One region of the Streptomyces sp. NPDC050564 genome, then DNA from elsewhere that is predicted to be linked to it. Evidence: riboswitches for the same ligand, from Rfam matches in the RefSeq annotation. Region 1 holds a riboswitch; each other region holds the start of a gene.

Evidence for each region. A riboswitch is a leader RNA that binds a small molecule or an ion and turns the genes downstream of it on or off. The one in region 1 is predicted to bind cyclic di-AMP.
Region 2: linked by a shared signal. The riboswitch ahead of ACIBK0_RS15520 (peptidoglycan DD-metalloendopeptidase family protein) and the one ahead of ACIBK0_RS34560 (NlpC/P60 family protein) in region 1 are both predicted to bind cyclic di-AMP.
Region 3: linked by a shared signal. The riboswitch ahead of ACIBK0_RS24770 (transglycosylase SLT domain-containing protein) and the one ahead of ACIBK0_RS34560 (NlpC/P60 family protein) in region 1 are both predicted to bind cyclic di-AMP.
Region 4: linked by a shared signal. The riboswitch ahead of ACIBK0_RS22590 (M23 family metallopeptidase) and the one ahead of ACIBK0_RS34560 (NlpC/P60 family protein) in region 1 are both predicted to bind cyclic di-AMP.

What each region holds. Positions count from the first base shown of each region.
Region 1 is NZ_JBITGS010000026.1:110,769-117,741, forward strand. Features, by position in the region: gene ACIBK0_RS34545 (SDR family NAD(P)-dependent oxidoreductase) at 140-832, shown strand; gene ACIBK0_RS34550 (IS5 family transposase) at 923-1,774, shown strand; gene ACIBK0_RS34555 (luciferase family protein) at 1,802-2,269, opposite strand; gene ACIBK0_RS34560 (NlpC/P60 family protein) at 2,392-3,549, opposite strand; cyclic di-AMP (ydaO/yuaA leader) riboswitch at 3,558-3,718, opposite strand; partial or broken gene ACIBK0_RS34565 (DUF2182 domain-containing protein) at 4,028-4,345, opposite strand; gene ACIBK0_RS34570 (FAD-dependent oxidoreductase) at 4,664-6,028, shown strand; gene ACIBK0_RS34575 (aldo/keto reductase) at 6,229-6,973, shown strand, end outside.
Region 2 is NZ_JBITGS010000008.1:255,913-262,885, forward strand. Features, by position in the region: gene ACIBK0_RS15515 (hypothetical protein) at 1-502, opposite strand, end outside; gene ACIBK0_RS15520 (peptidoglycan DD-metalloendopeptidase family protein) at 747-1,637, opposite strand; cyclic di-AMP (ydaO/yuaA leader) riboswitch at 1,642-1,817, opposite strand; gene ACIBK0_RS15525 (alpha-galactosidase) at 2,101-4,170, opposite strand; gene ACIBK0_RS15530 (tyrosine-protein phosphatase) at 4,366-5,163, shown strand; gene ACIBK0_RS15535 (DUF6126 family protein) at 5,177-5,293, opposite strand; gene ACIBK0_RS15540 (helix-turn-helix domain-containing protein) at 5,326-5,970, opposite strand; gene ACIBK0_RS15545 (aspartate aminotransferase family protein) at 6,120-6,973, opposite strand, start outside.
Region 3 is NZ_JBITGS010000015.1:214,275-221,247, reverse strand. Features, by position in the region: gene ACIBK0_RS24780 (CocE/NonD family hydrolase) at 1-1,570, shown strand, start outside; gene ACIBK0_RS24775 (hypothetical protein) at 1,681-2,010, shown strand; cyclic di-AMP (ydaO/yuaA leader) riboswitch at 2,281-2,437, shown strand; gene ACIBK0_RS24770 (transglycosylase SLT domain-containing protein) at 2,441-3,190, shown strand; gene ACIBK0_RS24765 (HAD family hydrolase) at 3,184-4,023, opposite strand; gene ACIBK0_RS24760 (FAD-dependent oxidoreductase) at 4,332-5,546, opposite strand; gene ACIBK0_RS24755 (ATP-grasp domain-containing protein) at 5,575-6,846, opposite strand.
Region 4 is NZ_JBITGS010000014.1:23,353-30,325, forward strand. Features, by position in the region: gene lhgO (L-2-hydroxyglutarate oxidase) at 1-420, shown strand, start outside; gene trmB (tRNA (guanosine(46)-N7)-methyltransferase TrmB) at 657-1,457, shown strand; gene ACIBK0_RS22580 (PrsW family intramembrane metalloprotease) at 1,564-2,889, shown strand; gene ACIBK0_RS22585 (aldo/keto reductase) at 3,048-3,992, opposite strand; gene ACIBK0_RS22590 (M23 family metallopeptidase) at 4,149-5,186, opposite strand; cyclic di-AMP (ydaO/yuaA leader) riboswitch at 5,198-5,354, opposite strand; gene ACIBK0_RS22595 (PP2C family protein-serine/threonine phosphatase) at 5,588-6,763, opposite strand.

The DNA of each region.
Region 1 (6,973 bases):
GCCTCGTCCGGTGGACCAGGCTGCTGGGTGGTACGCGCGGTACCAGGAAGTCCCGTAGCTCCCGCCAACCCTCCCGGGGACCCAGCATGGAGTGCGTGAACAGCGCACGACCGTGCTGTTCGGACCAGGAGGAGCCAGCATGACCACCACATTCATCACCGGGGCCAACAAGTCCCTCGGTTTTGAAACCGCTCGTCGCCTCGTCGAGGCGGGGCACACCGTCCTCCTCGGTGCCCGCCACCGTGAGCGCGGTCGGGCCGCGGCCGAGTCGCTCGGCGCCCGGTTCGTTCAGATCGACGTGACCGACGACGCCTCGGTCCAGGCCGCGGCCGCGGATGTCGCCGCGCATGAGGGAACGATCGACGTCCTGGTCAACAACGCCGGCGTCCTTGGCAAGGTCGGCCCCGTCGAGGAGTACACCGCGGCCGACGTGAGCGCCGTGCTCGACGTGAACGTCGTCGGGATCGTGCGCGTCACGCACGCCTTCCTCCCGCTGCTGCGCAAGTCGCGGAACCCCGTCATCGTCAACGTGTCCAGCGGGATGGGCTCCTTCAGCATGACCCAGGACCCGGCGCGGATCGAGTCGCGGTATGCCCTGCCCCTCTACTGCGCCTCGAAGGCCGCGGTCACGATGCTCACGACGCAGTACGCCAAGGAACTGAAGGACGTGAAGGTCAACGCCGCAGACCCCGGGCAGACCGCGACCGACTTCACCGGCGGCCTCGGACACAGCGTCGCCGACGGCGCAGAGTCCATCGTGACCCTCGCGACGATCGGCCCGGACGGGCCGACGGGACAGTTCATCGACCGATCCGGGAACCTCCCGTGGTGAACCTGCCCTGAGCTCAGGGTCGGTCGACCCGCCGCCCTGCGCGTACCTCATGCTCGTAATCTCTACGCTCAGTGATCACGAAGGACGGCCGTGCCCGCGCTGCCAGCTTGCCTGCTCGAACCCCTGTGGGACCAGTTCGCCGCGCTCCTCCCCGTCCGGGAGGAGTTCGTCGTCGGCCACCCGCTGGGCTGTCACCGCCGCCGGATCCCCGACCGAACCGTCTTCGAGCACGTCGTGCTCGCGCTGGTCCATGGTTCCGGCTACGAGCGGATCTCCACACCCGGATGCTCGGACCGCACCATCCGCCGACGCCTCAAAGAGTGGTCCCGGCAGGGGATTTCCAAAGCGCTGCACGCTCTCGCCCTGGACGCCTACGACCGGATGATCGGCCTCGACCTTGGCGAGATCTCGGTGGACGGCTGCATCACCAAGGCCCCGTCCGGCGGGGAGAAGGCCGGCCGCTCGCCGGTCGACCGGGGCAAGCAGGGGCTGAAGCGCTCCGCCGCCTGCGACGCCCGCGGCGTCCCGCTGGGGATCGTCTCCGAGGGGGCCAATAGGCATGACTCGCCACTGCTCGGACTGACCCTGGACGCCGCGCAGGAGCAGGTCGGCATGCTGCCGGACACCGTGAACGTCAACCTCGACCGGGACTACGACAGCATCAAGTCCCGTGCGTTGATAGCCGAGTTGGGGTTCACTGCCGAGATCGCCCGCAAGGGTGTGCCCGCCCCGATCCAGGCCAGCAGGCGCTGGCCCGTCGAGCGCACGCATTCGTGGATGAACGGCTACGGCAAGCTTCGGCGCTGCACCGAGAGAAACGGCAGGGTCGTGGACTTCTACCTCTACCTCGCCGCTACCCTCGTCACACTTCGCATGCTGATCTGGCAGGCACGCAGCCGCTACCGCTGGGATGGCCGACCCATCAGCCGCCGCCTCAAGTGATCCATTTGCCGGTCGGTCTTAGTCGCGTCAGCTGCCGTGGGGGATGAACCGGCCGACTGCCTTCCACGCGGCCGGAACCCGACGGTGGCGGACGGCCGCGGAGGCTCCCGCGCGTGGCGAGAGAACCGCCTGAGGCTGCCAGTCGCAGAGCGTTGAGGGTCCCTCGGGAAGTAGGTCGCCTCCGGCCCTGTCGTGCTCCTTGAGAGCGACGCTGATCAGCGTGAGCAGGAGCGCCACATCGGCGTCGCAGTCCAGCAGCACGGTGATCCACGAAGAGCCGGGGTGCACCCGCACAGCGGTGCTGTGTTGCAGGTGCGGGAGCAGCCGATGGACGGCCGCATGCGTGAGATGCAGGTCCGCGGCGTCGTCGGAGTGGAAGTGGACGATGTCGTGCCCCGACGTCCCGAAGGCGCGCCCTGCGGCGCATCGGGGTGAGCCACTTATCAGGTTCGGCCATGACTCCAGTTGGGTCATGGCGCGATCGGCCACGGTCATGCGCACCATGGTCGCGCACTATTCACCCTGCCAACTACCCCTCTTCACCCTCAGCTTGGTCAGCCGGCTGTTCCGTGCCCCTCACGATCCCTGAGCGGCCCCGCGCACCGACGCCGCAGTGCTCACGCGGGCCGCGCCGCGCTGTGGATCGCCGAGGCTCCGGCGTAGAAGATCGACTCCTCGCGCACGTATGCCCCCGGGCTCGGCGCGTGGATCATCATGCTGTCGCCGATGTAGAGGCCGACGTGGCTGATGTCGCCGTAGAAGAAGATCAGGTCGCCGGGCCGGATGTCGGCGAGGGGGATGGCCGTACCGACGGTCGCCTGATCGCGCGCGGTGCGCGGGAGTGCGACCCCTGCGGTTCTCCAGGCGGCCTGGGTGAGGCCCGAGCAGTCGTACGAGCCCGGTCCGGACGCGCCCCAGACACATGGCCTGCCGATCTGTCCACGGGCGAAGGCGAGTACCTTCGCGGCTTTGCTGCCGTACCCGGTGTCCGAGGCGCTGTCCGCGCCGATGGGCACGACCGCGGCGATGGAGGTGGTGGTGCCGAGAGCGGCCGATTGCTGCGGCTGCCATTCCTCTTCGGGCCGGAGAGGAGTCGGTTGCTCGTAGGCACGCCAGGAGTCTTCCGCCGGCCGGGATTCGATCGCGGGGACGGCGGCTGTCAGCTGCGGGGTGTGCAGGGAGAGCAACTCGCGGGCCACCGCGAGCTTCTGCTGGATCTGCTCCTTGGAAGTCTTCAACGAGGCCGAGGGCCGACCCGGTTCCGCGGCGGGTGCCGGCAGGGCCTTGGCGACTTCCTGCCGTGTCCGCGGCGCGGCCGGCAGCGCCGCGACGGCGCCGGAGGTCAACTCCGCCACCGGACCCGCAGTCACTCCGGCGACAGGCCCGGCGGTCAACTCCGGGACGGGCCGGGCGGCCGACTCCAGCCCACGGCGGGCGAGTCCGTCCGCCGGACGTTCCACCGGACGTGTGGGCCGTGCCTCGGCCGGGCGCTTCGGCATCCTGTCGGCCGGCAGCCTCGCCGGGACGGTCGGCCCCAACTGCGCGCGCGCCACGTCGAACCATTGCCTGGTGACGTCGTCGAGGGCGGGATCGCTGGGCCTGCGCCGGCTGTCGAGCGCAGGGTTGAGGCTCCTGCGCGTTCCCGTGGACATCGCACGGGTGGCGTTGTAGTTTCCGGTGGCGGTCTCGGCCTGGTCGTAGAGGCTGCTGATCCGCTGCCGCACCTCTTCGCGGCTCGGTCCGTCCGCTGCGGGCGGCGTGGCGTCGGGAGCCATGGGGGACGCACTCCTTCCGTATTCCGCCTACCGAGTCGGCTGTCGGGTTCGGGCGGACGGTTCGCGGAAGGCATGCCCTACGGCCCTTGCCCTGCTGGGCAGTTGGGCCGATTCACCCCAAAGTCGGTCGGGTTCCCGGCCCCGGCTGCCACGGGGGCGCACCGGACTCGGCGGAGGCCGCGCGACCCGGCGGGGTTCGCCGGAGGCAGTCGTGCGGTCCGCCCGTCAACCTAGCCAATTTGTGTGCCTCGTGTGAAGGTTGAAGTGCGAAGTGTCCGATATGTATTTGTGACCTTCGCCGTACTGGCCGCCCCGGCCCGAGCGGTTGGTGTGACCCTGCCGGCGTGCTCGCATTCTCCGCCTTGTGTGTGTACACGATGGTCCGCCTGCCCCGAGCTCGTCGCCTGGCTCGGGGCGCCAACGACGCATGACAGTTCAGCTCGGCGTGCGACCGCGACTCTCGGCATGAGATGCGCGGTCACGTCATCGGCTGCATCGACGGCCCGGAGTGCTGCAGTCCTGGCAGCGGCCAGCTCTGGAACGGAGTCAGAACGGCCAGGATCAGGAACGCCACGCCCACCGCGGTGCTGAATGCCGGTCCGAGCCGCCACAGCTTCTCCATGAAGATGACGACCGCGAGTGCGGCCATCGCCGCGATGTTCATGGTGCCCAGCGGGATGAGGACGATCATGAGCCCCCAGCAGCAGCCCACGCAGTAGAGCCCATGGTGGGCCCCGACGTGCAGGTCACGGGCGCCCGGCCGGTAGCCGCCATGGTGCAGCCGATCGTGCCGCAGCCGTTCTGTCCCGCAGCACCTGGCCCACCTGCGAGGACGGGGGTGAACCGAGGGGATGACCCGCGTCAGCGAGCGGATGAACCACCGCTATGACCCGGCCTGTCGTGCGGCTGCGCGGTGACCGCACCCACCGGCGCCGCCGCCCCGAAGGCGTCCGCCGGCGAGGCGCCTGCCCGGCGCGACCACACGTCGGCCCCTTCGAAGCGACTCATAAGATGACCTTATGAGGTCATAGGCCCGGCCCGACTACTGACTTAGGTTTGCCTTAGCTTAGGCTTCCCGGCGAGTACGTCTGTCACCGCTCGAAGGGAACTGATCATGCCTCGCCCCCTGCGGGTAGCCATTGTCGGAGCCGGCCCCGCCGGGATCTACGCCGCCGACGCGTTGCTGAAATCCGCGGCGGCTGCCGAGCCAGGCGTGTCGATCGACCTCTTCGAGCGGATGCCGGCCCCGTTCGGACTGATCCGCTACGGCGTCGCTCCTGACCACCCCCGCATCAAGGGCATCGTCACGGCCCTGCACCAGGTGCTCGACAAGCCGCAGATCCGCCTCTTCGGCAATGTCGACTACCCGGGGGACATCAACCTGGACGACCTGCGCGCCTTCTACGACGCGGTGATCTTCTCCACGGGTGCGACGGCCGACCGGGCGCTCGACATACCCGGCATCGACCTCGACGGCTCGTACGGCGCGGCGGACTTCGTCTCCTGGTACGACGGGCACCCGGACGTGCCCCGGACCTGGCCGCTCGAGGCGGAGAAGGTCGCCGTCCTCGGCGTCGGCAACGTCGCGCTCGACGTGGCGCGCATCCTGGCCAAGACCGCGGACGAACTGCTGTCGACCGAGATCCCGCCGAACGTCTACGACGGCCTGAAGGCCAACAAGGCCCTGGAGGTCCATGTCTTCGGCCGCCGTGGCCCGGCGCAGGCGAAGTTCAGCCCGATGGAGCTGCGGGAGCTGGACCACTCCCCGAACATCGAGGTCATCGTCGACCCCGAGGACATCGACTACGACGACGGCTCGATCGCGACCCGGCGGGGCAACAAGCAGGCCGACATGGTCGCCAAGACCCTGGAGAACTGGGCCATCCGCGATGCCGGCGACCGCCCGCACAAGCTGTTCCTGCACCTCTTCGAGTCGCCGTCCGAGATCCTCGGGGAGGACGGCGAGGTCGTCGGTCTGCGCACCGAGCGCACCGCCCTCGACGGCACGGGCAACGTCAAGGGCACCGGCGAGTTCAAGGACTGGGATGTCACCGCGGTCTACCGTGCCGTGGGCTACCTGTCCGACGAACTGCCCAAGCTGCCCTGGGACGTCGAGTCCGGCACCGTCCCCGACCAGGGCGGCCGGGTGATCGAGGAGAACGGCGAGCACCTGCAGTCGACGTACGTCACCGGCTGGATCCGGCGCGGCCCCGTGGGGCTGATCGGCCACACCAAGGGTGACGCCAACGAGACGGTCGCCAGTCTGCTGGACGATCACGCGAACGGCCGTCTGCACACACCCGCTTCGCCCGTTCCCGAGGCCGTGGACGCGTTCCTCGGCGAGCGCGGCGTCCGCTTCACCACGTGGGAGGGCTGGCACCGGCTGGACGCCGCGGAGAAGGCCCTTGGCGAGCCGCAGGGCCGCGAGCGCGTGAAGATCGTCGAGCGCGAGGACATGCTCGACGCGAGCGGCGCGTAGGACCGACCCTTCCTGCCGAGATGCAGGGGTGGATCGATGACTGACGGACAGTCAGTCGTCGATCCACCCGCGGGTCACCCCGGCGGTCACCGAAAACCCACCTGACCCCACCGCCCGACTCGCCTATCGTCAACGTGATTTCCGGCGGACGCCTCGGCTCATCGGCAGGGACGACGGCGGTGACGAAGTGGAGGGTGAGGGTGCGCTACCGAGAGCTGGGACGCGGTGGGGTGTCGGTGTCCGAGATCGGTTATGGGGCATGGGGGATCGGTGAGTCCGCCTGGGTCGGCGCCTCGGAGGACGAATCCGTACGTGCCCTGCACCGCGCCATCGATCTCGGCGTGAACTTCATCGACACCGCGCGCGGCTACGGCGAGAGCGAGCGGATCGTCGGCCGGGTCGTGCGTGAGCGGGCCGATGACGAGGTGCTCGTCGCGACCAAGGTGCCGCCGAGGAACCGTAGGTGGCCGGCGCCCGACGGGCTGGACCCCGCCGAGACATTTCCGGGCGAGCACATCCGCGACAGCCTGGAGAGCAGTCTGCGCGCCAGTGGCCTCGACCACTTCGACGTACTGCAGTTCCACGTCTGGAGCGACGACTGGGTCGGCCGGGGCGACTGGCTGGAGACGATCACGCAGCTGAAGCAGGAGGGGAAGATCCGCCTCTTCGGTGTGTCCATCAACGATCACCAGCCGGACAACGCCCTCGCCCTCGTCCGCAGCGGCGCCGTCGACTGTGTGCAGGTCATCTACAACGTCTTCGATCAGGCTCCGGCCGACGCGCTGCTGCCGGCCTGCGAGGAGCACCGCGTCGGTGTCATCGTGCGGGTCGCGCTGGACGAGGGCGGCCTCACCGGTCGGATCACCGCCGGCACCACGTTCCCCGAGGGCGACTGGCGCAACCGTTACTTCCGCGGGGACCGGGCGGCGCAGGTCGAGCGGCGGG
Region 2 (6,973 bases), on a different contig from region 1:
TCTCGGCACCCAGGTAGTACTCCGTGTACGTCGACTGGAGATAGCCGCGTACGGTCCGGCCGAGGCGGTACTCGGGGTTCTGGGCGAGCGTGTAGAGGCGGGTGTTCGCCGGTTCGGTGGTGGCGCAGAGGCGCAGCGCGGTGTGGTCGCTCGTCTCGGCGAGGACCTCCTCACGCCAGTCGCCGAGGACGTCACCGTAGAAGGGGGTCGCGTTGCGGGCGCCCGAGACGACGCCCGAGGGGGCGAAGAGCCTCGTGCTGGTCTCGGTCTTCGGGTCCCACTTGTCGACGGGCGTGCAGTCGAGGAGTTCCGACCCCTTGTCACCGTCCCACCAGATGCGGAAGTTGACGCTGGGCGTGGTCGTGGAGACCTTGCCGTCCTGGACGTTGAAGAGGCCCGCGCCGGGCCGGGTGACGTCGGCCGTGGAGGTCCAGTATTCGCAGCCGGGGTGGGACGGGACGATGTCGGCGGCGGTGATCACTCCAAGTCTTCGAGGTCTCACGCGTCAGTGCACCCTTGCGGTCGAGGAGAGCGACGAGCCGGACGGCCACCAGGCGAAGCAGGGACCTCCGGAGCGGCAGAAAGCGCTTGCAGAGATCACTGTGGGGGCACTGGCGCACGTCTGTCGATACCTCGCGCACGCCTGCCATACGGCCGCAATGTGCCGATCATGAATCCCACAGGAAACACCAAGGGCCGAACCCCGGGGATCGTGGGGTCCGGCCCTTGGAGGCGAGGGAGACGCGTCAGCCGACGGCGACACCGTGCGAGCGCAGGTACCCGACGGGGTCCACGTCCGAGCCGTAGTTCGGCGTGGTGCGGATCTCGAAGTGCAGGTGCGGTCCCGTGACGTTGCCGGTCGCGCCGGAGAGGCCGATCTGCTGGCCCTCGGTCACGGTCTGGCCCGCCGAGACGGAGAGCGAGGACATGTGGGCGTACTGGGAGTACCGGCCGTCGGCGTGCTGGAGGACGACCTGGTTGCCGTAGGCGCCGCCCCAGCCGGCCGAAACGACGGTGCCCGCGGCGATCGCCTTGATCGTGGTGCCGGTCGGGACCACGAAGTCCACGCCGGTGTGGTAGCCGCTGGACCACATGCTGCCGGCCACCTTGTAGCCGGTGCCGACGGTCGCGCCCACGACGGGCAGGGTATAGCCGGAATTGCTGCTGGTGGACGCGGCGTTGGTGGTCACGTCGGCCTTGGTGGCCTTCGCGGCCGAAGGCGCCGGCTTGGCCGACGACCGGGTGGCGCTGCCGGAGGCGGCCTTCTTGCCGATCGTCAGTTTCAGCCCCGGGTGGATCAGCGACGGGTCGCTGCCGACGACCGAGCGGTTGTCGGAGTAGAGCTTCTTCCAGCCACCGCTGACGTGCTGCTTGTCGGCGATCTTGACGAGGGAGTCGCCGGCCTTCACCGCGTACGTCTTGATTCCGGCCGCCTTCTTCGCCGCGGCGGGAGCGGCGGCGGTCTTCTCCGCGGGCTTCTCGACGCTCTGCGCGACGGAGGCCGTCGGGGTTGCGGCATGGGCGCCGGTGACCCCCATCAGAGGCAGCGCGAGCGCGGCGCCGCCGGTTCCGGCCACGGCGATCGAGCGGGTGAAACGCTGAGACTTGGGACGGCGGTGCTTACCCTTCGCGGGCATGACGAATTCCTCTCCGGCGCCTGCGAGGTGAGCTGTCGGGTGCGGGCTGGAGATGCCCGGCCGTGCAATTGCACGGCTATACCCCTAGCCGTTCCGGAGACCGGAACAGGCACGGAACCTGTGGGTCCCCCGCTCCTGCCGTATGCGGGTGAGTGTGCGGATTCCGGGCGGCGGCAGGATTGGGCGTCCGTCCGGATTGAGGCTGAACGTAAGCGAGATGAGAACGCATTCACAACCATGTGGCTTTTCTGTGCACACGCCCTTCTTGATCCATCACGGAATTCCGGTCACCCTCCGTGGATCGTCGATCTTTCCGACCTCTCAACCCGCCCGGGAATGGGGGCGGATTGAGAAAGGGCGGTCGCAACACATCGTCACGAATATGACGCTCCTCACGCACCTCTACCCACGATGCTTTATTCCAGGGCTACTTGGGATGAAGGCGTCAATTCGGACAGATCGCTCACATGCGACGCATTCGAATAACCGTCGCATCAAGGTCCCCTCGCAGCCCTGTCCGCAACCCGTGATGCAGGAGCACCGCACCCCGGTGCACTTTGCCCGTTTCGCGGCATTCATACGCTTCTGTCGGGTCGAGTCCGCGCAGCCGGAGCGGGGCGACCGGCTCGCCGTGACGCTGGGCCTGAAGCCAGGCGAGGACGACGGTCTCATCGCCGTGGACGTACTGCACCGCACTCAGCCCACCCTCCGGGGGCCGCAACCGGTAGAGGTCGCCGCGCTGCACGACGGGCCGGATCTCCTTGTAGAGATCCACCCACCCCCGCGCCTCGGCCAGCTCCTGCTCACTCCACTCGCTCAGGTCGCCACCGACGCCGAGCACCCCGGCCATGGCGCTCACGAAGCGAAAGCGCAGCGAGCTGACCCTGCCGTTGAGCTGCGTGTTCGGGCTGTCCGTGACCCAGGCGGCCATGATCCGGGCCGGGTGGATCTGACTGAATCCGTGCTGAATGGCGAGCCGGTCGAGCGGGTCGGTGTTGTCGGAGGTCCACACCTGGTCCGTACGCGCCATGATGCCGAGGTCAATACGGCCGCCACCACCCGAGCAGGACTCGAAGGCGACCCCGGGGTGCGCGGCACGCAGCCGGTCGAGCAGGGCATACAGGGCCTCCACGTGCTCGACCCACAGCTTCTGCGGGTAGCGCTCGCCGGGCCAACCCGCGTCCGTGAAGCAGCGGTTGAAATCCCACTTCACGTAGTCGATCGGAGCGCTGGAGAGCAGGCCGTCGAGCTGCTCCCAGAGGTACTCCTGAACGTCCGGGCGAGCGAGGTTCAGTACGAGCTGATTGCGGTATTCCGTCCTGATTCGCCCCGGTTGGAACTGCACCCAGTCGGGGTGCGCACGATAGAGCTCGCTGTTCGGATTGACCATTTCCGGCTCGACCCAGATCCCGAACCGCATGCCCAGCGCGTGCACATAGTCACCGAGCGGCTTGAGCCCTGCCGGGAAGCGGTCCGGATTGGGGGTCCAGTCACCGAGCCCGGCCCGGTCGCTGGTGCGCGCCCCGAACCAGCCGTCGTCGACCACGAACAGCTCGACACCCATCGCCGCGGCCCGGCGCGCGAGCACCCCCTGCTGCTCCTCGGAGATGTCGAAGGTGGTGGCCTCCCAGGAATTGAAGAGCACCGGCCGGTCCTCGTCCGCGTCAGGGATGACGTACGCGCGCTGGTAGGCGTGCCAGGCGCGGCTCGCTCCGCCGAAGCCGCCGTCGCTCCACAGTCCGGCGAAGACGGGGGTCGTGAACGACTCCCCCGGCTCCAGGCGCAGCAGTCCGGAGTCGTCATACCCCGCGCCGCCGGAGATCTGCACGCGCGCGTCGGGAAGTTGGGCCACGCAGATCCGCCACGAGCCCGACCAACCGAGCGCGCACCCGTACACCTCGCCGCCCTCCTCGGTCGCCCCGCTGTCGAGCGCGACCCAGGGCAGATGCTGGTGCCCGGTGTGTCCGCGCCGACTGCCGATGACCTTCTCACCGTAGGTGAGGGGTGCGCGTACGAGCCGGGACTCGGCCGCCCATCGCCCGTGCAGCTGGGACAGCCGCCAGCCGTCGCGCTCCGGCAGCGTCCAGGTCGCGGAGTCCGCGCGCAGCAGCTCCAAAGCGGGGCCCTCGTTGGCGAGCGTCACCCAGCGCTCGACGACGTCGCCGCGCATCCGGTAGTGCAGCGTGATGGCGAGCCCGGAGTCCGAGAAACGCAGGCGCAGCTCGTCGCCCTCCGTCTCGTGTGCCTCGAAGCGCCACTCCGTACCGCGGCGCTCGTCCGTGCGCAGGGAAAGGGCGGGCCGTACGAAGCGCGGGCCGCCCTCGACCGGGTACTCCTCGCGCCCGTCGAGCGGGGACTCGAAGGGCCAGTACTGAGGCGCGGGCAGCGCGGCGAGCGCCTCGGCGTCGGCGAGTGCGATCCGCGGGCCCCAGTGCAGGTGCAGCAATTCGTCGCGTTCGGTGAGCCGCAGTGCGTAGCTGCTCGTCGGCCCCGAAAGAAGCCAGGTACGAACGTCCACGCCGACTTCGATCATCAGTCCCCCACAGATTCGAACAGGTGCGATCAGACGCCAACATCATCATGGGCCGGTGTCTCGAAGGCAACGTCTGTGGACAACTCATTGCCCCAGGAACCCATGTCGTATGGTCGAGAGCGCAACCCGCACACAAGCGCCAAGCGCCGCCGAGCCAAGCCGAGCAGCGCCGACGGCCGAAGGGGAGGAGCCCCAGTGACGCAGCAGGTCCCGTCGACCGAGCCCGAGCTGGCAGGCGTGCGCAACTTCCGGGACGTGGGCGGCCTGCCCACCGTGGACGGCCGGCGCGTGAAGCAGGGACAGCTGTTCCGCAGCGGCCACCTGGCGCACGCCACCGAAGAGGACGCCGCGTTCCTCTCCTCCCTGGGCCTCCACACGATCTTTGACTTCCGCAATGCCTCGGACCAGAAGCTGGAGGGCCCGGACGTCGAGCTGCCGGGCGTGCGGAACGTGAATCTTCCGCTGACCGACCCGGCCGACGGCGCTGAGTTCTGGAAGATGGTCCGCGACGGCGAGATCGACCAGCTCCGCTCGATCCTCGGGGACGGCAAGGCCGCCAACCGCATGATCAACTCGTACCGCACGATCATCGCGCAGCGCACGGCCGAGCACTCCCAGGTGCTGCACGCGCTGGCCGAGGACAGCGTGCCCGCGCTGATGCACTGCGCGGCGGGCAAGGACCGCGCGGGCCTGTCGATAGCCGTGACCCTCCTCGCCCTGGGCGTCGAGCGCGACGCGATCGTGGCCGACTACCTGGAGTCGAACGCCACGCACCGCCGCTACAAGGTGCACCGCAGCAGCAGCTCGGCCGCCGCGTACTCCCCGGAGGTCATGGAGCTGCTCAGCCCGCTGTTCGACGCACGCGCCGAATACCTGACGGCGGCCTTCGAGACGATCGAGCAGACCTGGGGCGGCGCCGATCCCTACCTGGAGCAGGCGCTGCGCATCACCCCCGAACTGCGGGAGCGCCTGCGCGAGCGCCTGCTGGACTGAGCCCCGAAGCGACCTAGTGGCTCTGCGCGCCCAGCGTGAACAGCAGGTAGATGAAGGCCGCGAAGACATGGCCTACGGCGATGTAAATGATCAGCCGTATCCACAGGGCGCGCGGGAAGCGCTCCTCCATGGACCGTCGCGTGCCGGGTTCCGTGGGTTCGGTCATGACGTCTCTCCCGAGGTCGGGTGCCCCGTCGCCGGGCCGAGGCACAGCGCGGCGGTGGGGCTCTGCAGCAGGGTGTGTACGAAGAGGAGCTCGGCTCCGCCGCGATCCGCGGCGGCGATGCGGTGCGGGGTGAGCGAGTCGAAGTGCGCGCTGTCGCCCGGTGCGAGCACATGCGCGGAGTCACCGAGGCGCAGCCGCAGCCGCCCCTGGAGGACGTACAGCCACTCCTCGCCGGGGTGGACACGCACGATGTCGCCCTGCGAGCCGTACGGGACGTGCACGCGCAGGGCCTGCATGCCCCGCCCCGGGGCACCGGCCTGCCAGTAGGTCCAGCCGCCGGCCCCGGTCGGCTCCATGTCGGCGGCGCGCACGATCGCGTCACGCTCGGCGACCGTCTCGCCGAGCAGTTCCGAGACGGTCGTACCGTAGATACGGGCGAGCGCGAGCAGCATCGGCAGCGAGGGCTGGCGCTGCCCGGTCTCCAGGCGGGAGAGGTGGGCCGGCGATAGCCCGGCGGCGCGGGACGCGGCCTCCAGGGTCAGAGAGGCACGGCGGCGCAGCTCACGCAGTTGGGGTGCGACGGCGGGAAGCTCGTCGGCCGCCCCCGGCTGGGAAGGGCTCGTACCCTCGGCAGGGTTCATGCCCTCCATTGAGCCGCAGTCTTGCCTTGTAGGCAAATACCTTGCCTAAGAGGCAAAAGATCAGCGCATGAACCAGGGGCCCGGACCGCGCTCACAGCAGGGAACAGGGCGGACTCGATGCGCGAGCCCGCCCCTGAAAAGCACCGCGGCTAGCGGTTCGCCACCGCCTGCTTCACCAGCGTCTTTCCGAAGTCCCACATCAGCCCGCCCCCGCTGTGCGCGTCGTCCATCACGGCGGTGAAGGCCTCGACGAAGCGGTCGACGTCCTGCTCGCCGATGATCAGCGGCGGGATCAGTTTGATCACTTCCAGATGGTCTCCGGAGACCTGGGTGAGGATGCGGTGCCGTTGCAGCAGCGGGACGACCACCATCTGTGCAAAGAGGCCCTTGCGCGCGGCCTGGAGCATCGTCCAGCGGCTGCGCAGCTTCAGCGACTTGGGCCGCCCGAACTCGATGCCGATCATCAGGCCCCGGCCGCGTACATCGCTCAGCAGCTCGTATTTGTCCACGAGCGCCGAGAGCCGGGACTTCAGCCGCTCCCCCGTGGCCCGTACGCCCGCCACGATCTGCTCGTTCTCCATCACGGAGAGCACGGCGAGCCCCGCCGCCATGGCCTGCGCGTTCGAGCCGAAGCTCGCCGAGTGCACCAGGACCCGGTCCATCGACGAATAGACCTTCTTGAAGATCCAGTCCTTGCCGAGGGTCGCGCCGACCGGCACATACCCGCCGGAGAGCGCCTTCGCCACGCACACCAGGTCCGGCTCGACGCCCTCCTCGTGCTGGTAGGCGTAGAAGTCCCCGGTCCGTCCGAGCCCGGTCTGCACCTCGTCCGCGATGAGCAGCGCCTTGTGCTTGTGCAGCAGCTCCTGGGCGGCGCGCAGATATCCGGGCGGGGCCTCGAGCACTCCCTTGCCCTGAATGGGTTCGACGATGAGCGCGGCGACGTCGCCCGTCTTCAGCTCCCGTGCCAGGACGTCGAGATCCCCGAGCGGGACAGGGGTGT
Region 3 (6,973 bases), on a different contig from region 1:
CACGGTCTGCTCGACGGACGATCGCTATGACAACGACGTGCACTACATGGGAGGTTCCGTCCTCGCCGTCGACATGCACGCCTGGGCGGCCACCATGCTCGCCTTCGCCTCCCGCCCGCCCGACCCGGTGCACGTGGGCCAGGTGATGTGGCGCGACATGTGGGTGAAGCGCCTGCAGGCGGTGGACCCGCTCATCCACACCTGGCTGTCCCACCAGTCCCGGGACGCGTACTGGCGGCACGGCAGCGTCCGCGAGGACTATGGCGCGATCCGGGCGGCGGTCCTCGCGGTCGGCGGCTGGCACGACCCGTACCGCGACACGGTGCTGCGGCTGGTGGAACACCTTCCGCGGGATCGCGTACGCGGCCTGATCGGTCCCTGGTCGCACCAGTACCCCGACCGCGGCCTGCCGCCGGGCCCGGCGATCGGTTTCCTCCAGGAGACCCTGCGCTGGTGGGACCACTGGCTCCGGGACAAGGACACGGGCGCCCTGTCCACCCCCGTCCTCCGCTCGTACGTGATGGACGCGCACCTCCCGGCGACGGTGTACCCGGAGCTCCCCGGCCGCTGGGTGGGCGACCCGGCCTGGCCCTCCCCCTCCGTCACCCCCGTTTCGTACGCCCTCCAGGGCGACCCGGTGGTGATCCGCTCTCCCCAGCACACGGGGGCGGACGCGGGCCGCTTCTTCCCTCTCGGGAACGACGCGGACCTGCCCCCGGACCAACGGGAGGAGGACGCGAGATCCGCCTGCTTCGAATTCGAAGTACCGGAAGAGACCTGGGTTCTGGGCCGTCCGAGAGTCCGGCTGCGGCTGACGTCCTCGGTTCCCCGGGGTCAGGTGATCGCCCGCCTGTGTGATGTGGCCCCCCACGGAGCCTCGACACTCGTCACCCGGGGTGTACTGAACCTGTCAAAGCGTCACGGCCGTGACCAGGCGGTTCCCTGGAAACCGGGTGCTACGGAAGAGGTGGTTTTCGACCTGAACGGCATCGGCTACGCGTTCCCGCCGGGCCACCGCATCCGCCTCGCCGTCTCCTCCGCGTACTGGCCCTGGATCTGGCCGCAGCCGGGCTCGGAGGCCGGTTTCACCCTGGACCCGACGGGCAGCCTGCTGGAACTCCCGGTAAGGACACGGGAGTCGACGCCCTCCATCACGTTCGAGGAACCGGAGCAGTCCGAACCGCTCGGGGTCATCGTCCCGACGACGCTGGACGAACCCCGCCCGGAACGCCTGGTGGTCCGCGACGTGGCCGCCAGCGCCTGGCGCCTGGAGGTCGACCCACGCTACGGCGGCACCCGCGTCTACCCCGACGGCCTCGAATTCACCGAGAACGCGCTGGAGACATACACCATCAACGACTTCCACCCCCTCTCCGCTCGCGCCCGCTCGACGTGGTCGATCCGACTGCACCGCCCGGACCTGCCCTGGGACGCGCGTATCTCGACGACCTCCGAAATCACCTGCGACACCGAGGACTTCACCACCTCCAACGAGGTCATCTGCAAGGACGGCGACGAGGTGGTCTTCCACCGCACCTGGGAGAAGCGGATCCCCCGAACGGCGGGCTAGGTCCTGTCGTCGAACTCCCGCCTGCCCCGCGGCGCCCGCCCTCCGGGCGGACGACGGGAGTTCGACGACAGGATCTAGAAGGCCGGGGTGCCGTAGGGAACCCTGAGCCCATGGCGCAGACGCGGACCGAGGAATTCCTGATGGACCTCGACGAGGGCATGCTCGCCTACTTCCGCGAGATGGCCCACGAGATGGTCACGCGCTTCGGGATCTCACGGGCGGAAGCCGTCGCGAGGATCAACTGGGCATACCAGGGACGGGAGTTCGGGCCGTACCCCGACCTGATGTGCCACGAACTCCCCGAATACTGGGGCTACGGCCTCTACTTCAAGCCCAACGCGGGCCGCCTCCCCGACGACGACCGCGACACGGGCCTCTCCGTGTGGGAAGTGCGCCCGGCTCCTCCCCGGCATTCCCCGGCCTGGACACTCGATGCGTAATGTCCGAATTAAAAGCATTGCCGCTTTGATGGGCCTTGGTCGCGTGAATTGGGTCACGTCCGAGTTGCCCCGGCGTCGCACCCCATGACCTCGATTCCCCCTTCGCGAAAGGCAAGTTGAGGATCACATTCCGCCATAATCGGGCAATTCATCCCTCCCTTTTCCGAGGTTAAAGCGGACTGAGCCATGAATTCGGGTCTTGTTCCCGACATGTGCTCTCGCATACGTTCGCCCCGATCCGAGCGGATCGCCGAATCCTGCCGCCGCTCGGAAACCCACCCACCCACGCACGGCAGGAGCGGGGGACCCAGGTAAGCCGCCGGTCCGTACTTCGGAACGGCTAGGGGTGAAGCCGCGCCCAGCGCGCGGCCGGGCACCTCCCGCCCGAACCCGACAGCTCACCTCGCAGGCGCCGGAGAGGAATGTCGTCATGCCCGCACCAGGCAAGCACTGCCGCCGCAAGACCAGCAGCCCGTTCACCCGCGGCATGATCGCCGCCGGCGCGAGCGGAGCCGCGCTCGCCCTCCCCCTCGTGTGCGCGACCAGCGCGCACGCCGCCCAGCCGACGCAGGCGCCGCAGGTCACGAAGGCTGCCGCGGTCACGATCAACGACGTCCAGCTCGTCACCTACAAGGTGGTCGCGGGCGACACCCTGTCCAAGATCGCGCAGAAGTTCCCGCAGAGCGGCGGCTGGCAGAAGCTGTACGACGCCAACCGCGCGGTGATCGGTGCGAACCCGGCGGTCCTCCCCCCGGGCCTGACGCTGACGGTGGGCACGAAGACCGTGAAGCTGGGCTCGGCGCCCAAGGCGAGCACCACGTCCGCGACGCCGGCCGCCCCCGCCTCCACGAAGACATACGCCAACAATCTGGACGGCTGGATCAAGCAGTCGCTGGACATCATGGGCAAGGCGCACATTCCGGGCACCTACAACGGCATCCACCGCAACGTCATGCGCGAGTCCTCCGGCAACCCCCGAGCCATCAACAACTGGGACTCCAACGCCGCCGCCGGCATCCCGTCCAAGGGTCTCCTCCAGGTCATCGACCCGACCTTCAAGGCGTACCACGTCCCCGGCACCTCGATGGACCCCTACGACCCGGTCGCGAACATCACGGCCGCGTGCAACTACGCGGCGGCGAAGTACGGCTCGATCGACAACGTCAACGGCGCCTACTGAGACACGCTCTCGCGGGCCCTCCCCTGGGCCCCGAAGAGCCGCTCCAGCACCACCGCGATCCCATCCTCCTCGTTCGACAGGGTCACCTCGTCGGCCACCGCCTTCAGCTCCGGGTGGGCGTTGGCCATGGCGACGCCATGGGCGGCCCAGTCGAACATGGGGATGTCGTTGGGCATGTCGCCGAAGGCGAGGGTGGTGGCGGGGCTGAGACCGAGGTGGGCGGCGGCGAGGGCGAGCCCCGTCGCCTTGGTCACGCCGCATGGCTGGAGTTCGACGGTACCCGGCCCCGACATGGTGACCGTCGCCAGCGAACCGACCGCTCCCCGCGCCGCCGACGCCAACTCGTCGTCGGACAGCGAAGGGTGACGGAGCAAAACCTTGCTGATGGGCTCCGACCAGAGGTCGTCGCGGCGCGGCACCCGCACGGCCGGCAGCGTCGGATGCGGCATGACATACCCCGGCTCGATGAGCGTCAGGCCGTCCACACCGTCCTGGTCCACCGCCGCGTAGAGCAGCCCGACCTCCGCCTCGATCTTGCCGAGCGCGGTTTCCGCCAGTTCCCTGTCCAGGGTCACCGACCAGAGCAGACGGTGCGCCCCGGCGTCGTACAACTGCGCCCCCTGTCCGCACACCGCCAGTCCCTGGCCGCCGAGTTCGTCCAGGAGCGGTCGGACTCTCGGCGCCGGCCGTCCCGTCACCACCAGATGCTGGGCACCCTCGGCCGTGGCTCTCGCCAACGCGGCGCGCGACCGGTCGGAGAGTGTGTCGTCGCCGCGCAGCAGCGTTCCGTCCAGGTCAGTGGCGATGAGTGAATATGCAGTCGGAGCGGCCATGATCCGAAGAATACGGATCGAACGTCTCATCGGCCCGGCGCGAACCGGACGACGTCCGGTATCCCGTCAGCAACGCCGTTCACCGCACGGACGGTATGGGTGGTACGGGCCTTATCTGCCGTACTGACCGCGGGTGTTCCACTCCCGTCCACACCGACGCAGGCCACCGTGTCTACGTCCAACGACCGTTCCTGGATGCGGAGTTGGCCTGCCGCGAGCCGCGGGCGGGACGAGAGCCCCGAGCCGCACCGATGTGATGCGACGGTCAGGGGGCGCACCCATGGGCAAGGGCGCCCCCTGCCCCCGACTCACCCGTGCGCAGCCACCAAGTGCTTGGCCAGCCGCGGTGAAGCGAGCTCCGTCCCGCACACGAACCGCATCACCGGCCCGTACGAGGCCGCCGCCGGCAACCCCGTGAAGTACAACCCGGGCACGGACGACCGATACCCCGCGCCGAGTTTCGGCGTCCCCCGGCTGACCGCGAGCGCGGTACGGAGCTCGTGTCCGAGGAAGTCCATCGCGGCGATGTCGACGCGATAGCCGGTCGCGGCAATGACGTGGTCGGCCGGCAGCTCCTCGGTCCGGCCGCCGTGGGTCTGGACGGAGAGGACGGGGTGGCCACCGCGGGCGTCGGCGCGGACGATCCTGGACACCTCACGGACATCGACCTTGCCCTCGAAGCGGTCGCGCAGCCACCAGGCGCCGAGCGGACCGAGCACACGGCGGACCAGGTAGTGCCGGGCCTGCGCGGGCAGATAGCGGTAGGGCTGTGGGTAGTAGCTCAGCGCCCACAGGGACCAGGCGCGACCGAAGGGCGACTCGGGACGCAGCCTGGGCTGCTGCCACGGGGGTGCGCCGAAGTCGACGGCGCCCTTGCCGCGGGACACCACCCGTACCTGCGCTCCCGCCTCCGCCGCGAGCGCGGCCGTCTCCAGCGCGGACTGGCCGGCGCCGACGACGATGAGCTCCTTGCCCGAGAACCGGGTCAGGTCATGGTTCTGGGAGCTGTGGGAGACAGGGCCCGTGGGGGTGGGTCCGTCGGCCGCCGCTGCCGCGAGCTCGGCGGGAAGATGGGCGAGTCCGGACAGACCGGTGGCCACCACGACCGCCCGCGCCGTGAACAACTCCCCTGAATCCAGCTTGAGTTCGAAGCCGCCGGAGCCATTACGGCCGTCCTTGCGGTCGACCGAGACGACCCGCACCCGCTCCAGCTCGGGCACCAGCTTCTGCTGGAACCACTCCCCGTACGCGATGAACGTCTCGACCGGGATGATGTCCTCGTCCGTGACCAGCCGCCGTATCCCCGCCGCGTCGCAGTAGTCGACGAGCGTGTGCCCGCGCTGCGGGGCGTCGATGCTGGAGGCGACCGGGGTCGACTTGAGGAGCATCCCCTCGGGCATGTGATCGCGCCAGCTCACCATGGGCTCGCCGAAGACACGCACCGGGACACCGCGCGCCCGCAGATGGGCGGCGGTGGACAGGCCGAATGGCCCGGCACCGATGACTGCTACCGGATGAATCACGAAGTCCCCTCCCCAGGACGTACTACGTCTACTTCGCGGTGGAACTGTTGGTGCTGCCACGGCGGTTGGTCCGCCACAGCTGATACAGATGCTTCGCGCCCGGCCGCACGAAACGCGCGAGCATCGTGAAGAACGGCCGCAGGTCGTCACCCGCGAGCCACGCCAGCTCCGTACCGCTCGCGCGAGCCGGCGCGTGCGGTGTCGTATAGCCGCTGCGCCGGTAGGCGAGCAGGGCCGGCAGGTCGATGTTCTCCACGATGTAGCGGTGACCGGCCCGCTGTTCCCCCTCTGGAACGGTGCGCCCGGTCAGATCCAGATGCATGGCACGGACGACGTCGATCCCCGACTCGTTCTCGAAGAGCCGGAACTGCGCGCCCATCCGCGGGTTGAAGTCAAGCAGCTTGTACTGTCCGTCGCGCCTGTCGAAGCGCAGGTCGAGGTCGATGACGCCGCTGAAGCCGATCTGTTTGATGAAACGCGCGGCGAGGTCCGCGAGTTCCGGATTGTCGACGACGTACGCATTCGCCGTCATTCCCGCGTGCGGCGGCCAGGAGCGGACTTTCACGCCCGTGAACATCGCGAGCGGCGTCGAGTCCGCGTCGAAGTACGCGTGCACGATCCAGTCCTCGGCCTCCTCTCTCGGCAGGTACTCCTGGAGGATCACACCCGGTTGCGCGCCCCAGTCCCGGGCGAGTGTCAGCAGCCCCTCGCGGGTCGTGATCCGCGTCGTCCCGTTCACCGCAGGCCGACTGCGGCGCACGAACGCCTCGCGGTTCTTGGCGACGAGCGGGAAGCGGGCGCTCTCGGCGAACGCGAGGATCTCCTCGTACGACTGGGGAAAGGCCGCCTGCGGGCTGGGGATACCGTGTTCCGCGCACAGTTCGTGCAGCCCCTGCTTGCTGGCGAGGCGGCGCGGCAGCTTGGCGTCGACGCGCGGAAAGAGAAAACGGTCCCCCAACTCGTCCTGGTGCTCGGCGATCAGCACGGCGGCCTCTTCGTCCGTCGGGACGAGCACCGTCGGCCGCCCGATCCGCTGCCCGATCCGCAGTAACCCCTCGACGAGCCGCTCCGGTTCCTCCGTTCCGGTGGTCGGCCAGACGAAGGCACGCCGCAGATAGCGTGAGGCCGCAGCGGGCGTGTAACGGTCCTCGGTGATCGCATACATCGGTATGCCGAGCCGGCCCAGACTGCGGATGGCGCCCACTCCACCGTGGTGCAGCGGGTAGTCGCCGAACTTCACGATGAGGCCCGGAACCTCCCGGTCGGCGTCGACCGGCACACTGCTGGAGCTCCTGGCCACGGGTCCCCCCACGCGTCCCCCCTACGGACCGGACCCACCCCGTCCGTGTCCCCCAAAGGGACGCTAAGCCGGAATTGCCGCGTCCGACAAGACCAATTCGGACATTGCAAACTCTTTAGGCACTGCC
Region 4 (6,973 bases), on a different contig from region 1:
GGAGATGTCCACATCGGGCCGAACGCGGTGCCCGCGCTCGCCCGGGAGGGGTACGGCTGGGGTGTCGTACGCCCTCGTGAGCTGGGGGCGACCCTGGCGTGGCCAGGGGCCTGGCGGATCGCTCGACGGCACTGGCGGTACGGGGCGGGGGAGCTGCGGCGGTCGCTGTCGAAGCCGGCGTTCACGGACGCCGTGCGCCGGCTGTTGCCCGCGGTGACGCCGGACGATCTGGTCCCCGCGGCGGCGGGGGTCCGTGCGCAGGCCGTCCTGCGCGACGGGACGCTGGTGGACGACTTCCTGATCCGGGAGGGTCCCCGGACCGTGCACGTGCTGAACGCGCCGTCGCCTGCCGCGACGGCCTCTCTGCCGATCGGCAGAGAGGTTGCCCGGAGGGCGCTGGGTGCGCTGGCGGGGGCGTGAGAGTTTTTTCGCCCCCTCCGCCCCTACCCGTCCCGCACCTGGGGGCTACGCCCCCAGCCCCCACCGGTTGTCCCTTGGCTGCGGACGGTGGGGGCTTGTCGCGCAGTTCCCCGCGCCCCCCTTCCGGGGCGCAGCCCCCCGTCGCGACCAACCGCCGTAAAATCGACCCCACTGTGTCTGAGTCCTCCTTCACCTCGCCCGAAGAGCCGCGTCCCGTCCCACCCACCGGCGGCTCGCTGGGTCATGCCCGCGCCAAGGGGGAGCCCCGGTTCCCCGACGGACCGAAGGCCGACCCCGCCGGGTCGCACTTCGAGCGTCGAATCCGGAGTTTTCAGCCGCGGCGCAGTCGCGTGACCGCCGGGCAGGCGGACGCGCTGCAGCGGCTGTGGCCCAAGTGGGGGCTGGACATCGACGGGCAGCGGACGATCGACCTGGCGGAGCTGTTCGGGGGCGACCTGCCCGTCGTGCTCGAGATCGGGTTCGGGATGGGCGAGGCCACCGCGCACATGGCGGCCGAGGACCCGGAGACCGGAATCCTCGCCGTGGATGTGCACACCCCGGGACAGGGCAATCTGCTCAATCTCGCGGACCGGAACGGTCTGTCCAACATCCGGGTCGGCAACGGCGACGCGATCATCCTGCTCAGGGAGATGCTCCAGCCGGAGTCCCTGAGCGGCCTGCGCGTGTACTTCCCGGACCCGTGGCCCAAGAAGCGGCACCACAAGCGGCGGCTGATCCAGCCGGAGTTCCTCAGCCTCGTCGCGACCCGCCTCAAGCCGGGCGCCCTGGTGCACTGCGCGACCGACTGGGAGCCGTACGCCGAACAGATGCTCGAAGTGCTGAGCGCACACCCGGACTTCGAGAACACCCAGCCCGACGGCGGTTACGCGCCACGTCCGGACTTCCGGCCGCTGACCCGTTTCGAGGGCCAGGGACTGGACAAGGGTCATGTGGTGAACGACCTCCTGTTCCGGCGCGTACAGCACCTCGTAGACCACCCGGACCAGCAGCCGGACCAGCAATCCGTCGACGGCTGAAGCCCGCTGAAGCCCCGCGGGAGTCTCTCGGACGTCTCTCGGGAGCCCCCTGGGCGGCACCAGGCACCGTCGCGGGCTGCGCCCCTCCCTCGTTAGGGTCGATGCCGTGGCCACCTTTCCCCCGTACCCGACGCACCCCAGCGGTCCCGCCGGCGGTGCGCTGCGGCACGCACACTGGTGGCAGCGGAAGTGGGTGCGGTACGGCGCGCTGATCGCGTTGCTCGCGATCAGCGGGCTCGTGATCCTGGCCCTCGTCCGCGAACAGACCGGCACCGAGGGCTTTCTGGTCGGCCTCGGCCTCGCCGTGTTCCCCGTGCCGCTCCTCATGGCCGCCTTCCGGTGGCTGGACCGGGTCGAGCCCGGGCCCTGGCGGAACCTGCTCTTCTCCTTCGCCTGGGGCGCCTGCGCGGCCGCGCTGATAGCGATCGTCGCCAACAGCTTCGCGACCAGATGGATAGCGACCGCGACCGCCGATCCCTCCAGCGCCGACACCCTCGGCGCGACCGTCATAGCGCCCATCGTCGAGGAGTCCGCGAAGGCGGCGGCCGTGCTGCTGGTCTTCCTCTTCCGCAGACGGGACTTCACCGGGATCGTCGACGGGGTGGTGATAGCCGGGGTCACCGCCACCGGCTTCGCGTTCACCGAGAACATCCTCTACCTCGGCACCGCCTTCGGCACCGACCAGCTCAGCGGCGAGAGCGGGCTCGCGTCCGTCACCGCCGCGACCTTCTTCGTCCGCGTGGTGATGTCGCCCTTCGCGCACCCGCTGTTCACCGTGCTGACCGGCATCGGCTTCGGCATCGCGGCCCTGTCCGCCGAACGCCAGCATCTGCGCCGCGTCCTGCTCCCCCTCACCGGACTGCTGCTCGCCATGGGCATGCACTCCGCCTGGAACAGCTCGTCGAGCTTCGGGGAGTACGGGTTCTTCGCGGTGTACGCCGCGTTCATGGTGCCCGTGTTCGGCCTGCTGACCTGGCTGGCCGTCTGGACGCGGCAGCGTGAGCTGCGCACCGTGCGCACGGAACTGCCCGCGTACGCCGTCGCCGGGTGGCTGACCGCGCCCGAGCCGTATGTGCTCGGTTCGATGCGGGCGCGGCGGCTCGCCCGCGAGTGGGCCGGACACCACTTCGGGAAGGCCGCGGCTCGCTCGGTCGCGGAGTATGAGGCGTACGCGACCTCGCTGGCGTTTCTGCGGCACCGGGGGCGCCGGGGGCGCGCGGGTGCCGACTTCGTCGTGCGGGAGCGGGAGTTGCTCGACGAGCTGTGGCGCCGCCGGGAGGTGGCCCGCCCGGCCCTGTCCTACGCGGCCCGGGCCACGGCCCCGGTGGTCCCGGTACCCCCACCATGGCCCGCGCACGGCTACGCGTACACGTACAGCCCCTACGGAGCCGCGGCCACCCCATATCCCGCGTACAACCCGTACCGCACGTAGTTCTTTCGCCCCCTCCGCCCCTGCCCGTCCCGCCCCTGCCCGTCCCGTCCCTGGGGGCTGCCGCCCCCAGACCCCCGCTCAAAAGATCGTGCAGTTCCCCGCAGCCGAAAGGCTGGTACGGGAATGGGCAGGGGCGGAGGGGGCGTAGAAACAACCGCTTACGCCGACGCCTCCGTCAGCTTGCTCAGCTCCCCGTCCGTCAGGACCAGGTCCGCCACCCCGAGCAGCGCCGGCAGCTGCTCGGGCGTCCGCGCCGAAGCAATCGGCGCCGCGACCGTCGGCTGGGCGGCCAGCCATGCGAGGGCGACCGTGGCGACCTCGGCGTCATGGGCCTGGGCGACCTCGTCGAGGGCGGCGAGCACGCGAAGCCCGCGCTCCGTCTCGAGGTGCTTGGCCGCGCCCTGCGCCCGCGCCGAGTCCACCGTCGCTCCCGGCCGGTACTTGCCGGTGAGGAATCCGGAGGCGAGGGCGAAGTACGGGACGGCCGCCAGACCGGAGCGGGACGCGATGTCGCGCAGCGCGCCCTCGTACGTATCGCGCGAGACGAGGTTGTAGTGCGGCTGGAGGGCGACGTACCGCGCGAGCCCCTCGCGGTCGGAGAACTCCAGGGACTCCCGGAGCCGCTCGGGCGAGATGTTGGACGCGGCGATGTGACGCACCTTGCCCGCCTTCACCAGCTCGTCGAGCGCGCCGATGATCTCCTCGACCGGCACCTCGGGCTTGTCGAAGTGCGTGTAGTAGAGGTCGATGCAGTCGGTGCCCAGGCGGCGCAGGGACGCGTCGGCCGCGGCCTTGATGTTGGCGCCGGACAGCCCCGGATACTCGGGGTGCTGGCTGACTTTGGTGGCGACCACGACATCCGAACGGTTGCCGCGCGCCTTGAGCCACTTGCCGATGATGGTCTCGGACTCGCCGCCCTTGTTGCCCTCGATCCACGCCGAGTACGAGTCGGCCGTGTCGAGGAAGTTGCCGCCGGCGGCCGCGTACGCGTCGAGCACGGCGAAGGACTGGGCCTCGTCGGCGGTCCAGCCGAACACGTTGCCGCCGAGGGAGAGCGGGAAGACCTCGAGGTCGGAGGAACCAAGCTTGCGCAGAGAAGTCATGCTCAACTTCAACACCCGTACCGGATGGGTGTATTCCACACGCGATTACCCGCCCGATTACCCGCACGCCCCGCACGACTGCGCACACGCCTGACCGGCAGCCCTGACGTCGGGGGGTTGTCGTCAGGACCACCGGGGATCAGGAGAACGTACGTGTCAGGGGGTGAGGCCCTTGCCGAGCAGCCACGCCATCGGGTCGATCGCGTCGCCGCCGTCGGGGTGGACCTCCAGGTGCAGGTGCGGCCCGGTGACGTTGCCCGTCGCGCCCACGCGCCCGATCACGTCACCCGTGGCGACCTTCTGGCCCACGTTGACGCTGATCGACGACTGGTGGCAGAACCACAGCTCCGTACCGTCGTCGAGGGTGAGGACCGTGCGGTAGCCGTAGGCGCCGGCCCAGCCCGCCTCCGTGACGGTGCCGCTGTGGATCGCCTTGATCAGCGTGCCGGTGGGCGCGGCGAAGTCGAGACCGGTGTGGTAACCGGAGGACCACATGGAGCCGGCGTCGCCGAAGCGGCCGGTCAGCGTGTACGAGGAGGTGGGCAGCGAGTAGCTCTTGGCGAGCTCGGCGAGACGCTTGGCCTCGGCAGCCTTCTTGGCCGCCTCGTCCGCCTGCTTCTTCGCGGCGGCGGCCTTGGCCTCGGCGTCGTCCTGCTGCTTGGCGGCGAGCGCGACGGCCTGCTTCGCGGCGGCGGTCTCGGCGGCGTCCTTGGCCGCACTGTCGACCTGGTCCTGCTGCGACTCGGCCTGCTGCATGATGCGGGCGCGCAGTGCCTCGCCCGCGTCGGTGGTGCCCTGCGCGGAGTCGGCGCCGGTCAGACCGGCGCTGGTGAGCGGGGTGGTGGAGCCCTTCGGCGTGCTGGAGCCGCCGTCGGATATCAGAGCCTTGGCGGACTCGGTGACCGACGACAGGTCGGGCAGCGAGATCGACACCGGCGACTTGCCGGGCGCCGCGGTGGCCATGCCGCCCGCGCCGACGGCGGCGATGACGCCTACGCCGAGAACCGTGGAGCTGCGGGCGAGTCCTCCGCCGCGCTGCTTGCTGACGCGGTGCCGGCCGCGGACGGGACGGACGGAATCCTCAGTGGGATTCCACTCCTCCCAGGGACCCTCGTCGTTGCCGTACGCGTAGCCGAAGGGCTGTGTGTCGTCGGGCGCGAACGAGGTTTGCTGGGCAGGCCGGTTGGACGCCACGTGGGCGTGCTCCTTTCCTTCCTTCTCGCCTACCGGGTTAGCTGACGGGTTCGGAGCAGGAAGGTCTCCTACGCGCGTCCACCACGGTTTCTCCACCGTGAAAGACGCTCGATTCACCCCAAGTTGGTGGTTCCCCGGTTCCCTTGCGGAATTCGGCGCGTGCGCACGGAGCCGCCTCTTGTGACGGCTGGGACGACCGCGCTGCGTTATCGAACGTTAATAGACCCGGGTACCGGATTCCAAGCTGTTCGGACTGATCGTTAACGCTTTTGGCCAGGACTTTGGGGTCACCACCGGCCTAAATCGGGCGAGTTGACCACGCTCCATAAACATCGATTCAGTTGACGGTGCGTCAGTTGTTATGCGGAGGGACACCGTCCGATCACCCCTCGTGACAACGATCAAGAACGCCGTACGGACGACTCGTCGGGAAGCCGCGGAGGCGACTCCCAAGAACGCCGCACGGCCAGCAACGCCATGTCGTCCGTCGTGCCGTCCCCCGTGTGCCGGCGGACCTCCTCGGCGAGGGCGGCCAGCAGGGCGTCCGGCCCGGGGAAGACGCGTCCCGCGAGGCGCGCGGCGGGATCGTAGAAGCCCCCGCGCCGGTCGCGGGCTTCGGACAGGCCATCGGTATGGAGGAGCAGCGTCGCGCCCTGCGGGAACTTGGCCTGCATCGCCCGGTCGGGCCAGGTGCCCAACTCGCCCATGCCGAGCGGCAGCGCGGGATCCTCGGCGTCGAGTGTGACGAGCGTGCCGTCCGCATGCAGCAGCAGCGGCGGCGGATGGCCGCGGTTGACGAACCGTACGACGTCCTCGCCGTGCGGGATCTCCGCGAGTACGGCCGTGGTGAACCCCTCGAAGGCGTCGAGGCCCTCGCGCCGGGTGCCCTCGCGCGCCAGCGCCCGTTCCAGGCGCTGCGCGACCGCCTCCAGCGTCGCCTCCTGCTCGGCCGCCTCCCGGAACGCCCCGATGACGACGGCGACGGCGCCCACCGCGCCCATGCCCTTGCCGCGCACGTCGCCCACGACCAGCCGTACGCCGTGCGGGGAGTCCTGCACCGCGTACAGGTCGCCGCCGATGAACGCGTCCGCCTGCGCGGCCTCGTAGCGCGCCGCGATCTCGAGGCCGCCGATCCGCTCGTCGGGTTCCGGCAGCACGGCGCGCTGGGCGGACTCGGCGATCTCCCGGACCGTGGCGAGCCGTGCGTCGCTGCGGCGGACGAGAATGTTGATGACGACGGCCAGGACGCCGGCCGTCGCCACCGTCACCACTTCGGTGACGGAGTCGACGTCCAGGACGATGCCGAGCCTGATGTGGATCGCGAACACCGCGGTGATGGCCGCGAGGCCGGTGAGCACCGTGCCGCGCAGTGAGTAGAGGGGCGCGGCCACCAGCGGCGCGGCCGTGAAGAGGGGGGCCGCGGTGAAGTCGGACGGCATGAAGTAGTCGTAGAAGGCCCCGACGACGATGAGCAGCGCGGGAAGCGCCCGGACGAAGGCGCGCGCCTTCGAGATCCTGTGCCGGCCGGGTTCCCCGCGGCCGGGCCGCGGGGTGCTCCCGAGGCCGGGGGTGGGCATGGGGTCGCCGGACAGCCGTCCACCGGACCGGTCGTACGGGCCCTGGGCCCGCTGCTCGCCTGTTTGCTGCCCCACTCATCCAGGTTTCCCGGAGCGGGGGCAGCGGGCGACCCGTGTGGACCGACCGGGGGATGCGGAGAGGAGGGGGATGTGCGGAGCCGTGGTGACCGGCACACACCAAGGGCCGGAACTCGTGAATCCGAGTTCCGG